DNA from 3 places in the Bacillus sp. CPT56D-587-MTF genome. Region 2 is predicted to be linked to each of the others. Evidence: a T-box and tRNA genes for the amino acid it is inferred to sense, from the RefSeq annotation. Region 2 holds a T-box; the other regions hold tRNA genes.
What was found. The T-box of region 2 lies ahead of argS (arginine--tRNA ligase). A T-box ahead of a tRNA ligase gene usually reads a tRNA of that ligase, here a tRNA-Arg.
Positions count from the first base shown of each region.

Region 1 (4,614 bases), 1.5 Mb from region 2:
AGTGCTGAAAGCATCTAAGCATGAAGCCCCCCTCAAGATGAGATTTCCCATAGCGTAAGCTAGTAAGATCCCTGAAAGATGATCAGGTTGATAGGTTCGAGGTGGAAGCATGGTGACATGTGGAGCTGACGAATACTAATAGATCGAGGACTTAACCATATAATATGTAGCAAATGTTATTTAGTTTTGAAAGAATATAAAAAACTTGTTGACTTTCGAGGTCAAATGAGTTAAAATGATTCTTGTCTTAAATGAATACAGTCTGGTAATGATGGCAGAGAGGTCACACCCGTTCCCATACCGAACACGGAAGTTAAGCTCTCTAGCGCCGATGGTAGTTGGGACCTTGTCCCTGTGAGAGTAGGACGTTGCCAGGCAAAATGGAGGATTAGCTCAGCTGGGAGAGCACCTGCCTTACAAGCAGGGGGTCGGCGGTTCGATCCCGTCATCCTCCACCATATATGTCGGAGGGGTAGCGAAGTGGCTAAACGCGGCGGACTGTAAATCCGCTCCTTCGGGTTCGGCAGTTCGAATCTGCCCCCCTCCACCATTCTTAATTAATGGGCTATAGCCAAGCGGTAAGGCAACGGACTTTGACTCCGTCATGCGCTGGTTCGAATCCAGCTAGCCCAGCCATTAAGAGCCATTAGCTCAGTTGGTAGAGCATCTGACTTTTAATCAGAGGGTCGAAGGTTCGAGTCCTTCATGGCTCACCATTTTAATGAAATATGCGGGTGTGGCGGAATTGGCAGACGCACTAGACTTAGGATCTAGCGCCTTTGGCGTGGGGGTTCGACTCCCTTCACCCGCACTTTTAATAAAATAACTCATACATGTCTTGCGGAAGTAGTTCAGTGGTAGAATACAACCTTGCCAAGGTTGGGGTCGCGGGTTCGAATCCCGTCTTCCGCTCCAATTTTCAATATGACATGCCGGGGTGGCGGAACAGGCAGACGCACAGGACTTAAAATCCTGCGGTGGGTGACCACCGTGCGGGTTCGACCCCCGCCCTCGGCACCATATGCGCCCGTAGCTCAATTGGATAGAGCGTTTGACTACGGATCAAGAGGTTAGGGGTTCGACTCCTCTCGGGCGCGCTTTTATTAACGGGAAGTGGCTCAGCTTGGTAGAGCACCTGGTTTGGGACCAGGGGGTCGCAGGTTCAAATCCTGTCTTCCCGATATTCCCAAAAAACATGGGGCCTTAGCTCAGCTGGGAGAGCGCCTGCCTTGCACGCAGGAGGTCAGCGGTTCGATCCCGCTAGGCTCCACTTTATTTAATATATGTCTCGGAGGTATACCCAAGTTCGGCTGAAGGGATCGGTCTTGAAAACCGACAGGCGGTGAGAATCGCGCGGGGGTTCGAATCCCTCTACCTCCTCCATTTTTTCTTTAATGGCTTAGACATATAATAATAAAATATTTATTTTTTCCTTCATGGAGGTATACCCAAGTTCGGCTGAAGGGATCGGTCTTGAAAACCGACAGGCGGCGAGAGTCGCGCGGGGGTTCGAATCCCTCTACCTCCTCCATTTTTAAAACTTTATATTGTCGCGGGGTGGAGCAGCACGGTAGCTCGTCGGGCTCATAACCCGAAGGTCGCAGGTTCAAATCCTGTCCCCGCAACCAAATGGTCCCGTGGTGTAGTGGTTAACATGCCTGCCTGTCACGCAGGAGATCGCCGGTTCGACCCCGGTCGGGACCGCCATTTATGTTGGCTCGGTAGCTCAGTCGGTAGAGCAGAGGACTGAAAATCCTCGTGTCGGCGGTTCGATTCCGTCCCGAGCCACCATTTTTTTTATGCCGGCTTAGCTCAATTGGTAGAGCAACTGACTTGTAATCAGTAGGTTGGGGGTTCAAGTCCTCTAGCCGGCATCATTTAGGGGCATAGTTTAAAGGTAGAACTGAGGTCTCCAAAACCTCCAGTGTGGGTTCGATTCCTACTGCCCCTGTAAAGTATATGGGCCTATAGCTCAGCTGGTTAGAGCGCACGCCTGATAAGCGTGAGGTCGATGGTTCGAGTCCATTTAGGCCCACCATATATTATTCCGCAGTAGCTCAGTGGTAGAGCTATCGGCTGTTAACCGATCGGTCGTAGGTTCGAGTCCTACCTGCGGAGCCATGGCCCGTTGGTCAAGTGGTTAAGACACCGCCCTTTCACGGCGGTAACACGGGTTCGAATCCCGTACGGGTCATACCAAAAAGAGTCAGCATTATGCTGGCTCTTTTTTATTTTGTTAATCCTTTTTATTACGTTACTTTCCAGAAATAAATAAAGGAATTTTGGAAAAGCTATGGTATGTATAAAAAGGAGGAAATCATAATGACACGAGTGAGAGACTTAATGAGTACCCATATTGTACATTGTACACCGCTAGACAATGTATATGAGGCAGCTGTAAAAATGAAGGAAGAATCGATTGGATTAATTCCTGTTGTTGAAAATGAGCAAGTTGTTGGGCTTGTTACTGATCGTGATTTAGTCGTTCGAGGGATTGCTGAAAAACATCCTGGATCTAATAAGATTACAAATGTAATGACAACAAATATTATCTCAGTTTCTCCAAATGATTCTATTGAAAAAGCTACAGAGCTAATGGCACAGCATCAAATTAGACGATTACCAGTAGTTGATAGTGGTCAACTTATTGGCATGTTAGCACTAGGAGATTTAGCTATAAGGGAATCAGCAGATGATCAAGCTGGATTTGCCTTGAGCGAAATCTCAGAGCGTACAGAGTAAATTGAAACTTTCATTAACCGAGAGTTTAATGGTCACTCATAAAGAGCTAAATTATATATAAATTTCAGATACATTATTCTAGTATATATGGATTAAACTAATATGTTAGCGTGATGTATCTGAGACATTATATAATAAGTATGTGGTTAATAATTTCGACATTTTTTAAAATTTGTTATTCTTAATTTTTAATAAGAGAAAAGATGATATACTGATAGATATAAGCATTATGAGAGATTTTGAATATAACAATATTAATTTTTAGTGGTGCGATAATAAATTAATATTTCCTACATAGATGAAAAGGGAAGGGGAATTATATGAAGGCTGTACAGGGCGATCCAAATTGGAATTTGGTTACAGATACATATATAGAACCAAATAATTTCGCTGAATTATTTTCTTTGCTTGTACCTTGTCACCCAAAAGGTGAGGGGAAAGAACGAACTATATTAGTATGGAAAGAGAAAGAATTTTATAAAGAAGAAAATTTAGCGGCATTTATCGTATATGGCATGAATAAAGCAAAGAAATTACCGCAGTTTCATAAAGATGAAATTCCAACTTTAGTGCGTATTCTTCGCTTATGCCAAGAGATTGGTTGGTATGAAGAGGCAAATGATTTTATGATAGCGCAAGGATTAGCTGAGTTTGTTCATACTTCATTGGAATATGAAACATGGGATCTTTTGACGCAATCAGTTGCTTTAAATTATTTAATTATTAAATATCGTATAGGTGAATTGACAGATAGGGATATTGAAATTTGGGATAGAGTTAAATTTAATGAGAAGTGTATAACCGATTGTAAACATTTATTATCTCATAAAGAAGTATTGGAATTTACATTCTTTTATATGTGCAAGAGAGCGAAATCATTATCAAAAGAGCAATTAAATAGTGATATGATGAGTTTAGCAATGTATTGTAATACTTTTGTATATGATTTGTATACACATGATTTATTACGGAAATATCGTAAGTGTACAGATTTCCTATCATATTATGGACCTAGTCAGGCAGTTTTAGCATGTCAAAGAGCTGTATTATCTCAAATTTCCGATCGCTTAGACCCATTAAAGACAACGCATGTAGATGATTATTTATATGTGATGAAAGAAATGATGGAGCATATGACGATAGGAGTAATGGATCGATATGGTCATTTTATTGGAAAGCTACTATCTTATGTGCCATTTTTCGAAATGATACAAGTTCCACAGCATGCATATTATTGTGAAGAATTACTGTATATTTGTAAGGGCATTGAATATAAAGAAGAAACACTACGCAATTATATATTTATACAATTACATGATTGTTTACCATCATTTTTTAGGCTATTTCTTAAAAATAAGCGTTACGCAACGATTCATGATATTCTTTTCTATTGGTGCGATGACGAACAACGAATGAGCTTAGAGAAAAAATATAATCTAAGCTTTATTTATGAAAAATATGCTTGTGGATAAACAATATTTTCGATATGAAAAATTAATATAAATTAAAAAGGATCTCCAGTTTATGTGAGATCCTTTTTTGTTAGTAAAACAAGGAGAAAGTGATTAAGACAAGAAACAACATTCCATATAGGAGAAGTTGTGCAGTATAACTTCCTTGTATACCAAAAAAAGTATTGGCTTTCTTATACAAATGCAATATGTATTTTATTGGAGCATCTTTGAAAGATTGGTACACAGTGTCTCCTCTTTCTAAGCTTCTTGTTCTTGTTTTTGGTTATAAGGGACATTAATATATCTAGCTACAAATAATAAAACAGCCATAAAGAATACTGGAAATACAGTAGATAAATAAAAGCCATTACTAATTATATTTGTTATGAGAGCACTCAAAAGAAAAATAGCATTATAA
Region 1 covers NZ_JBYTEF010000001.1:372,501-377,114, forward strand. Annotated here, with positions in the region: rRNA gene AC3WVZ_RS01835 (23S ribosomal RNA) at 1-159, shown strand, start outside; rRNA gene rrf (5S ribosomal RNA) at 262-377, shown strand; tRNA gene AC3WVZ_RS01845 (tRNA-Val) at 383-458, shown strand; tRNA gene AC3WVZ_RS01850 (tRNA-Tyr) at 467-550, shown strand; tRNA gene AC3WVZ_RS01855 (tRNA-Gln) at 562-636, shown strand; tRNA gene AC3WVZ_RS01860 (tRNA-Lys) at 641-716, shown strand; tRNA gene AC3WVZ_RS01865 (tRNA-Leu) at 731-811, shown strand; tRNA gene AC3WVZ_RS01870 (tRNA-Gly) at 841-915, shown strand; tRNA gene AC3WVZ_RS01875 (tRNA-Leu) at 932-1,020, shown strand; tRNA gene AC3WVZ_RS01880 (tRNA-Arg) at 1,024-1,097, shown strand; tRNA gene AC3WVZ_RS01885 (tRNA-Pro) at 1,108-1,181, shown strand; tRNA gene AC3WVZ_RS01890 (tRNA-Ala) at 1,198-1,270, shown strand; tRNA gene AC3WVZ_RS01895 (tRNA-Ser) at 1,291-1,383, shown strand; tRNA gene AC3WVZ_RS01900 (tRNA-Ser) at 1,439-1,531, shown strand; tRNA gene AC3WVZ_RS01905 (tRNA-Met) at 1,552-1,628, shown strand; tRNA gene AC3WVZ_RS01910 (tRNA-Asp) at 1,632-1,707, shown strand; tRNA gene AC3WVZ_RS01915 (tRNA-Phe) at 1,716-1,791, shown strand; tRNA gene AC3WVZ_RS01920 (tRNA-Thr) at 1,802-1,874, shown strand; tRNA gene AC3WVZ_RS01925 (tRNA-Trp) at 1,881-1,951, shown strand; tRNA gene AC3WVZ_RS01930 (tRNA-Ile) at 1,962-2,038, shown strand; tRNA gene AC3WVZ_RS01935 (tRNA-Asn) at 2,047-2,121, shown strand; tRNA gene AC3WVZ_RS01940 (tRNA-Glu) at 2,123-2,194, shown strand; gene AC3WVZ_RS01945 (CBS domain-containing protein) at 2,323-2,742, shown strand; gene AC3WVZ_RS01950 (DUF3965 domain-containing protein) at 3,063-4,214, shown strand; gene AC3WVZ_RS01955 (hypothetical protein) at 4,455-4,614, opposite strand, start outside.
Region 1: it has a tRNA-Arg gene. The T-box ahead of argS (arginine--tRNA ligase) is inferred to sense a tRNA for this amino acid. The anticodon was not compared.

Region 2 (4,614 bases):
GTAATCCCAATGCGCCAAGAGTTAGTGCGTTCTGGGTTTGAAGAGTTAACTACAGAAGAAGCTGTAACAGAATTTATGGAAAATACATCAGGTACAACTTTAGTAGTTGTAAACTCTGTTTGTGGTTGTGCAGCTGGTTTAGCACGTCCGTCAGCAGGTCAAGCGGTTGTTCGTGCTGAAAAACAACCTGATCATCTTGTAACTGTATTCGCAGGTCAAGATAAAGATGCTACTGCAAAAATGCGTGAATACTTCGGAGAAATTCCTCCATCTTCACCATCTATGGCATTATTAAAAGGAAAAGAAGTTGTTCACTTTATTCACCGTCATGAAATTGAAGGTGCAACTATGGACGAAATTATTACGAACTTAGAACAAGCTTTCGAAAAGAATTGCTAAAGAAGGGGGAGAGTAAATCTCCCTCTTTTCTTTATATAGAGGTGAAACAATGATCGTAACAACAGCAGGAAGAACGAACAAAGAAATGACAGATTATGCAAACGAGGTAGCAGCAGAATTAAATGCTTCTTTCGTTAAACGTAATGACATACCGGTACATAAGCTACATGAGCAGTATGAACAAGATGTGCTTGTCGTAGGGAAGAACCGATTAGCTATTTATCCAAAAGGTACGGAAGAATCGTTTTTCTTTCATCCGAACTCAGCGATGTTTCGTGTGAAAAGGTTAATGCGTGGAGAACACGATCCGTTTGTACAAGCCACGCAATTAGAGAGAGGAATGACAGTGTTAGATTGTACGCTCGGGATGGCATCAGATAGTATTGTAGCTAGTTATGTTGTTGGGGAAAGCGGAAAAGTAACAGGACTTGAAGGCAATGAGTATATGGCTTATATTATGGAAAATGGTTTGAAAACATGGTCTTCATCTGTTTCTGAAATTGATGAAGCAATGCAAAGAATCCAAGTAAAGCAAACGGAGCATTTTTCATTTTTAGCGCAATGTGAAGACAATAGTTACGATGTCGTTTACCTTGATCCGATGTTTGAAGAAACTGTCATAGAATCCGATGGAATTAAAGGATTAAAACACTTCGCTTTGTATCATGATATTACTGACGAAACAATTGCGGAGGCAAAACGAGTGGCGAGAAAACGTGTCGTTTTAAAAGATCATTTTCGTAGTTCTAGATTTGAAAAACACAATTTTTATGTATACAAAAGAAAAAGTGCTAAGTTTCACTTTGGTGTAATTGACCCTTGCTAATTGTTTGAAAAGATGTATAATAAGCAATAATTAATTAAATATACTGTCTGTGATGAAGAGAGTAGTCTTTTTTAGAAGGAAAGCGAGCTAGGGATGGTGTGAGCCTAGTACGGAAGAAAAAGATGAAGCGCACTTCGGAGATGCTTCTTGAACGAATAGTAGAGAAAGCCGAGGCCCCCTGTCCTCGTTATAAACGGGAAAGTGGTTCGTAACGAACAACAAGGGTGGTACCACGGGTTAAAACTCGTCTCTTTTTTAGAGACGAGTTTTTTGTGTTTTAAAAAATAAGGAGGTTGTATCATGGATTATAAAATGCAGTTTGCGGAAAGTTTATCTAATATTTTCACGAATGAATTAACGCAAAAACAAATTTTAGATTTAATTGAAACACCGAAACAAGATGAATTTGGAGATGCAGCGTTCCCATGCTTTTCATTAGCGAAGCAATATAAAAAAGCACCAGCTCTTATCGCAAAGGAAGTTGCTGAGAAATTCAATGATCCGTTTTTTACGAAAGTAGAAGCCGTTGGTCCTTATGTAAATGTATTTTTCAATCGTGAAACTGTAAGTGATGCAGTATTAAAAACAGTTTTAGCGGAGAAAGAAGAGTTCGGTCAAAACCACTTTGGCTGTGAAAAAACAGTAGTAATTGATTATTCCTCTCCTAATATCGCGAAACCTTTTTCGATGGGGCATTTACGTTCTACAATGATAGGAAATTCGCTGAAACATATCGCTGAAAAATGTGGCTATGAAGTTGTAGGGATTAATTATATAGGAGATTGGGGAACACAGTTTGGAAAGTTAATTACCGCATATAGAAAATGGGGAAATGAAGAAGTAGTGAAAGAGGATCCAATACGTGAGTTATTTAAGTTATATGTTCAGTTTCATGCAGAAGTAAAAGAGAATGAAGAATTAGAAGAAGAAGGACGTGCTTGGTTTAAAAAGCTAGAAGAAGGCGATGAAGAAGCTGTTGAACTTTGGAATTGGTTCCGTCACGAATCATTAAAAGAATTTTCTCGTATTTATGAACTTCTCGGTGTGGAATTTACTAATTTTCAAGGCGAGGCTTTCTATAATGATAAAATGGAAGACTTTATTGGGATTTTAGAAGAGCACGACTTACTGGAAGAATCAGAAGGCGCATTAGTCGTTAATTTAGAAGAAGAAGGTATGCCGCCATGTTTAATTAGAAAGTCAGATGGTGCGACGATTTATGCAACGCGTGACTTAACGGCAGCTTTATATCGTCAAAACACTTATGGGTTTGATAAAGCGCTATATGTTGTTGGTCCAGAACAAAGCTTACATTTCAATCAATTTTTCACCGTATTAAAAAAACTTGGCTATACTTGGGTTGATGGTATGGAACACGTACCGTTTGGCTTCATTTTAAAAGATGGTAAGAAAATGTCGACACGTAAAGGAAGAGTTATTTTACTTGAAGAAGTACTCGAAGAAGCAATCGAACTTGCAAAACAAAATATTGAAGAGAAAAATCCAAACTTAAAACAGAAAGAAGAAGTAGCAAAGCAAGTCGGTGTTGGTGCAGTCATCTTCCACGATTTAAAAAATGAGCGTATGCATAATATCGAATTCTCATTAGAAAATATGCTGAAATTTGAAGGAGAAACAGGACCTTACGTACAGTACACACATGCACGTGCTTGTTCTATTTTAAGAAAAGAAAGTGTAGAATTTGAAACATGTACATTTGCTTTAAAAGACGATCATAGCTGGAGTGTCGTAAAATTACTAAATAAATTCCCGCAAATAATTGAAGCAGCTTTCAATAAAAATGAGCCATCGATTATTTCGAAATATATATTAGATGTAGCACAATCATTCAATAAATATTACGGTAATGTTCGTATATTAGAAGAGAGCAAAGAAAAAGACAGCAGACTCGCATTGGTTTATGCTGTGACGGTTGTATTAAAAGAAGGATTACGTTTACTTGGGGTGGAGGCACCTGAGGAAATGTAACATAGTAGTAAACTGACAAACTGGGTCTAGTATAAACCTGGTTTGTTTTTTTATTGGATATATATTTTTTTTGCAAAATCAATTAAAATCTTTTTAGAGAGGGTGATTCATATTGATTCGAACTTTTATTTTACAAATTCCTTGTCATAGAAGATTAGATAGGAGTTTTTTTAAACTACAAAAGTACATACCTTTATGTGCGCGTTGTACAGGCATGCTTATTGGTATTTTAATGTTTCCAATTTATTTTTATATGACACCTTCATTTCTTTTGGCAATCATACTATCATTTTTCGCTCAAATTCCGTTACTTATCGATGGGTTCACCCAAAAGTGGAAATGGAGAAGTAGCTCAAATTTGCTAAGAATAACTACTGGTGTATTAAGCGGTAATGGTATGGGATTATTCATTTCCTCTAGTGTTATATGGATATTATCTTAAGATATATAGTAATGGAGGTATTTACATAGATGTTCTGGATTTACTTAATTCTAATTTTTATTTCAGGCGGAAGTGGAATTGGTTTTATGATTCAAAATAAGTATACAGAAGCAATAATAGCTTTTGTTATTTGTATACTATTGTTTGGGCTACTGTATTATTATCTTAAAAGAAACAAAAGAAAGAGAAAAGCAGATTGTGACGATTTAGACTGTACGGATTGTTTTGATTGTGATTGTACTTGTTAAATTTTTCTTCCAAATAAAAAGCTAGTGTATTATTAAAAATACACTAGCTTTTTTGCTTTGAAATTTTAAGAAAAGTGTAGGAATACGGCTATTATATAGAGAACTTTAGTTTTGTATATAAAAGGAGGCGTTAGATGTTGGAAACGTATGATTGGAACAATAAACTAACATATTTAAAAAACACGAGAGATTTATATTACAACGACGATTATGTAAGCTTTTTAGTAAATACAGTTTGGAAGATTACTAAGCCTGTACATATCGTTGATTACGGTTGTGGATATGGTTATTTAGGATTAGTATTAATGCCATTGCTCCCAGAAGGTTCAAAGTATACAGGTATTGATAGTGGAGAAACATTATTAGCTGAAGCCAGAGAGTTGTTTCGTTTACTTCCGTATGATTCAGAATTTCTTGAAGGAGATGCTACAGAAATTGAACTGAACGATAAATACGATATAGCAATCTGTCATGCTTTCTTATTACATATGACTACTCCAGAAACAATGCTAGAAAAAATGATACATTCAGTTAAAAAGGGTGGAAAAATAATCTGTTTTGAACCACATTGGATTTCTAATATGGCTTCTTATTTACTAGATGGGGAGAAACAATCGGAATTTATTCAGCTAGGTGTTTTGCAGAAATTATTTGAAAGTGATACGCAAAGAAATGGTAAAGATGGCAATATAGGCATGAAAATACCGATA
Region 2 covers NZ_JBYTEF010000001.1:1,841,662-1,846,275, forward strand. Annotated here, with positions in the region: gene AC3WVZ_RS09600 (BrxA/BrxB family bacilliredoxin) at 1-399, shown strand, start outside; gene AC3WVZ_RS09605 (class I SAM-dependent methyltransferase) at 449-1,225, shown strand; T-box leader at 1,266-1,480, shown strand; gene argS (arginine--tRNA ligase) at 1,526-3,214, shown strand; gene AC3WVZ_RS09615 (DUF2085 domain-containing protein) at 3,327-3,656, shown strand; gene AC3WVZ_RS09620 (hypothetical protein) at 3,686-3,904, shown strand; gene AC3WVZ_RS09625 (class I SAM-dependent methyltransferase) at 4,042-4,614, shown strand, end outside.

Region 3 (4,614 bases), 2.7 Mb from region 2:
GAATGGAGGCCCGAACCCACGCACGTTGAAAAGTGCGGGGATGAGGTGTGGGTAGCGGAGAAATTCCAATCGAACCTGGAGATAGCTGGTTCTCCCCGAAATAGCTTTAGGGCTAGCCTTAAGTGTAAGAGTCTTGGAGGTAGAGCACTGATTGGACTAGGGGTCCTCATCGGATTACCGAATTCAGTCAAACTCCGAATGCCAATGACTTATCCTTAGGAGTCAGACTGCGAGTGATAAGATCCGTAGTCAAAAGGGAAACAGCCCAGACCGCCAGCTAAGGTCCCAAAGTGTGTATTAAGTGGAAAAGGATGTGGAGTTGCTTAGACAACTAGGATGTTGGCTTAGAAGCAGCCACCATTTAAAGAGTGCGTAATAGCTCACTAGTCGAGTGACTCTGCGCCGAAAATGTACCGGGGCTAAATACACCACCGAAGCTGCGGATTGATACCAATGGTATCAGTGGTAGGGGAGCGTTCTAAGGACAGTGAAGTCAGACCGGAAGGACTGGTGGAGTGCTTAGAAGTGAGAATGCCGGTATGAGTAGCGAAAGACGGGTGAGAATCCCGTCCACCGAATGCCTAAGGTTTCCTGAGGAAGGCTCGTCCGCTCAGGGTTAGTCAGGACCTAAGCCGAGGCCGACAGGCGTAGGCGATGGACAACAGGTTGATATTCCTGTACCACCTCTTTATCGTTTGAGCAATGGAGGGACGCAGAAGGATAGAAGAAGCGTGCGATTGGTTGTGCACGTCCAAGCAGTTAGGCTGATAAGTAGGCAAATCCGCTTATCGTAAAGGCTGAGCTGTGATGGGGAAGCTCCTTATGGAGCGAAGTCTTTGATTCCCCGCTGCCAAGAAAAGCTTCTAGCGAGATAAAAGGTGCCTGTACCGCAAACCGACACAGGTAGGCGAGGAGAGAATCCTAAGGTGTGCGAGAGAACTCTGGTTAAGGAACTCGGCAAAATGACCCCGTAACTTCGGGAGAAGGGGTGCTTTCTTAACGGAAAGCCGCAGTGAATAGGCCCAAGCGACTGTTTAGCAAAAACACAGCTCTCTGCGAAGCCGTAAGGCGAAGTATAGGGGGTGACACCTGCCCGGTGCTGGAAGGTTAAGGAGAGGGGTTAGCGTAAGCGAAGCTCTGAACTGAAGCCCCAGTAAACGGCGGCCGTAACTATAACGGTCCTAAGGTAGCGAAATTCCTTGTCGGGTAAGTTCCGACCCGCACGAAAGGTGTAACGATTTGGGCACTGTCTCAACCAGAGACTCGGTGAAATTATAGTACCTGTGAAGATGCAGGTTACCCGCGACAGGACGGAAAGACCCCGTGGAGCTTTACTGTAGCCTGATATTGAATTTTGGTACAGTTTGTACAGGATAGGCGGGAGCCATTGAAACCGGAGCGCTAGCTTCGGTGGAGGCGCTGGTGGGATACCGCCCTGACTGTATTGAAATTCTAACCTACGGGTCTTATCGACCCGGGAGACAGTGTCAGGTGGGCAGTTTGACTGGGGCGGTCGCCTCCTAAAGTGTAACGGAGGCGCCCAAAGGTTCCCTCAGAATGGTTGGAAATCATTCGTAGAGTGCAAAGGCATAAGGGAGCTTGACTGCGAGACCTACAAGTCGAGCAGGGACGAAAGTCGGGCTTAGTGATCCGGTGGTTCCGCATGGAAGGGCCATCGCTCAACGGATAAAAGCTACCCCGGGGATAACAGGCTTATCTCCCCCAAGAGTCCACATCGACGGGGAGGTTTGGCACCTCGATGTCGGCTCATCGCATCCTGGGGCTGTAGTCGGTCCCAAGGGTTGGGCTGTTCGCCCATTAAAGCGGTACGCGAGCTGGGTTCAGAACGTCGTGAGACAGTTCGGTCCCTATCCGTCGTGGGCGTAGGAAATTTGAGAGGAGCTGTCCTTAGTACGAGAGGACCGGGATGGACGCACCGCTGGTGTACCAGTTGTTCTGCCAAGGGCATAGCTGGGTAGCTATGTGCGGAAGGGATAAGTGCTGAAAGCATCTAAGCATGAAGCCCCCCTCAAGATGAGATTTCCCATAGCGTAAGCTAGTAAGATCCCTGAAAGATGATCAGGTTGATAGGTTCGAGGTGGAAGCATGGTGACATGTGGAGCTGACGAATACTAATAGATCGAGGACTTAACCATATAATATGTAGCAATGTTATCTAGTTTTGAAAGAATATAAAAAACTTGTTGACTTTCGAAAGTAAATGAGTTTTTTATATTCTTGTCTTAAATGAATACAGTCTGGTAATGATGGCAGAGAGGTCACACCCGTTCCCATACCGAACACGGAAGTTAAGCTCTCTAGCGCCGATGGTAGTTGGGACCTTGTCCCTGTGAGAGTAGGACGTTGCCAGGCAAATGGAGGATTAGCTCAGCTGGGAGAGCACCTGCCTTACAAGCAGGGGGTCGGCGGTTCGATCCCGTCATCCTCCACCATTTAGCCGACTTAGCTCAATTGGTAGAGCAACTGACTTGTAATCAGTAGGTTGGGGGTTCAAGTCCTCTAGTCGGCACCAGAAATCATGGCGGTTGTGGCGAAGTGGTTAACGCACCGGATTGTGGCTCCGGCATTCGTGGGTTCGATTCCCATCAGTCGCCCCATTTTTCTTAAATAAATTAATATGCGGGTGTGGCGGAATTGGCAGACGCACCAGACTTAGGATTTGGCGCCTTTGGCGTGGGGGTTCGACTCCCTTCACCCGCACTTTTAATTAAATAACTCATACATGTCTTGCGGAAGTAGTTCAGTGGTAGAATACAACCTTGCCAAGGTTGGGGTCGCGGGTTCGAATCCCGTCTTCCGCTCCAATTTTCAATATGACATGCCGGGGTGGCGGAACAGGCAGACGCACAGGACTTAAAATCCTGCGGTGGGTGACCACCGTGCGGGTTCGACCCCCGCCCTCGGCACCATATGCGCCCGTAGCTCAATTGGATAGAGCGTTTGACTACGGATCAAGAGGTTAGGGGTTCGACTCCTCTCGGGCGCGCTTTTATTAACGGGAAGTGGCTCAGCTTGGTAGAGCACCTGGTTTGGGACCAGGGGGTCGCAGGTTCAAATCCTGTCTTCCCGATATTCCTAAAAAACATGGGGCCTTAGCTCAGCTGGGAGAGCGCCTGCCTTGCACGCAGGAGGTCAGCGGTTCGATCCCGCTAGGCTCCACTTATATTAATATCATTTATGGCGGTGTAGCTCAGCTGGCTAGAGCGTACGGTTCATACCCGTGAGGTCGGGGGTTCGATCCCCTCCGCCGCTACCATAAAGGACCTTTAGCTCAGCTGGTTAGAGCAGACGGCTCATAACCGTCCGGTCGTAGGTTCGAGTCCTACAAGGTCCACCATTAGACGTATATATCTCGGAGGTATACCCAAGTTCGGCTGAAGGGATCGGTCTTGAAAACCGACAGGCGGCGAGAGTCGCGCGGGGGTTCGAATCCCTCTACCTCCTCCATTTTTTCTAAAGTAAATATTTTATCATCGCGGGGTGGAGCAGCACGGTAGCTCGTCGGGCTCATAACCCGAAGGTCGCAGGTTCAAATCCTGTCCCCGCAACCAAATGGTCCCGTGGTGTAGTGGTTAACATGCCTGCCTGTCACGCAGGAGATTGCCGGTTCGACCCCGGTCGGGACCGCCATTTTTACATAAAGGCTCGGTAGCTCAGTCGGTAGAGCAGAGGACTGAAAATCCTCGTGTCGGCGGTTCGATTCCGTCCCGAGCCACCATTTTGAAAACGCAAGCCGACTTAGCTCAATTGGTAGAGCAACTGACTTGTAATCAGTAGGTTGGGGGTTCAAGTCCTCTAGTCGGCACCACTTTCAAAATGAGCCATTAGCTCAGTTGGTAGAGCATCTGACTTTTAATCAGAGGGTCGAAGGTTCGAGTCCTTCATGGCTCACCATTTACAATTTAATGCGGGTGTAGTTTAGTGGTAAAACAAGAGCCTTCCAAGCTCTGGTCGAGAGTTCGATTCTCTTCACCCGCTTTTCAATTATGGGCCTATAGCTCAGCTGGTTAGAGCGCACGCCTGATAAGCGTGAGGTCGATGGTTCGAGTCCATTTAGGCCCACCATAATTGTTCCGCAGTAGCTCAGTGGTAGAGCTATCGGCTGTTAACCGATCGGTCGTAGGTTCGAGTCCTACCTGCGGAGCCATATTTATAGAGAAGTACCCAAGTGGCTCAAGGGGCTCCCCTGCTAAGGGAGTAGATCGCGAACGCGGTGCGAGGGTTCGAATCCCTTCTTCTCTGCCAGAACTGGCCCGTTGGTCAAGTGGTTAAGACACCGCCCTTTCACGGCGGTAACACGGGTTCGAATCCCGTACGGGTCATACTAAAAGAGATAGCATAATCTGCTATCTCTTTTTTGTTGTATAAAAATGGACTTTGGATAGTCTGCTTTTTTATGCAATAGAAGAAATATGAAGTATTCGCTGTTGCAGTTGGGTACATAGAGAGCCGTAAATACAATCATGTTAATTATTTGGACCTGTATGAATATGAAGGAATTAACTTCAACTTGAACTTTTACCCCAGCTGTATGGCTGTAGCCTCCTACACTTGGAGAAACCGATGAAAATGCATCTGGGAGCTACTGTGGAA
Region 3 covers NZ_JBYTEF010000001.1:4,525,173-4,529,786, reverse strand. Annotated here, with positions in the region: rRNA gene AC3WVZ_RS23440 (23S ribosomal RNA) at 1-2,156, shown strand, start outside; rRNA gene rrf (5S ribosomal RNA) at 2,258-2,373, shown strand; tRNA gene AC3WVZ_RS23430 (tRNA-Val) at 2,378-2,453, shown strand; tRNA gene AC3WVZ_RS23425 (tRNA-Thr) at 2,458-2,533, shown strand; tRNA gene AC3WVZ_RS23420 (tRNA-His) at 2,543-2,618, shown strand; tRNA gene AC3WVZ_RS23415 (tRNA-Leu) at 2,641-2,721, shown strand; tRNA gene AC3WVZ_RS23410 (tRNA-Gly) at 2,751-2,825, shown strand; tRNA gene AC3WVZ_RS23405 (tRNA-Leu) at 2,842-2,930, shown strand; tRNA gene AC3WVZ_RS23400 (tRNA-Arg) at 2,934-3,007, shown strand; tRNA gene AC3WVZ_RS23395 (tRNA-Pro) at 3,018-3,091, shown strand; tRNA gene AC3WVZ_RS23390 (tRNA-Ala) at 3,108-3,180, shown strand; tRNA gene AC3WVZ_RS23385 (tRNA-Met) at 3,201-3,277, shown strand; tRNA gene AC3WVZ_RS23380 (tRNA-Ile) at 3,282-3,358, shown strand; tRNA gene AC3WVZ_RS23375 (tRNA-Ser) at 3,376-3,468, shown strand; tRNA gene AC3WVZ_RS23370 (tRNA-Met) at 3,496-3,572, shown strand; tRNA gene AC3WVZ_RS23365 (tRNA-Asp) at 3,576-3,651, shown strand; tRNA gene AC3WVZ_RS23360 (tRNA-Phe) at 3,664-3,739, shown strand; tRNA gene AC3WVZ_RS23355 (tRNA-Thr) at 3,754-3,829, shown strand; tRNA gene AC3WVZ_RS23350 (tRNA-Lys) at 3,840-3,915, shown strand; tRNA gene AC3WVZ_RS23345 (tRNA-Gly) at 3,929-3,999, shown strand; tRNA gene AC3WVZ_RS23340 (tRNA-Ile) at 4,010-4,086, shown strand; tRNA gene AC3WVZ_RS23335 (tRNA-Asn) at 4,094-4,168, shown strand; tRNA gene AC3WVZ_RS23330 (tRNA-Ser) at 4,176-4,266, shown strand; tRNA gene AC3WVZ_RS23325 (tRNA-Glu) at 4,272-4,343, shown strand.
Region 3: it has a tRNA-Arg gene. The T-box ahead of argS (arginine--tRNA ligase) is inferred to sense a tRNA for this amino acid. The anticodon was not compared.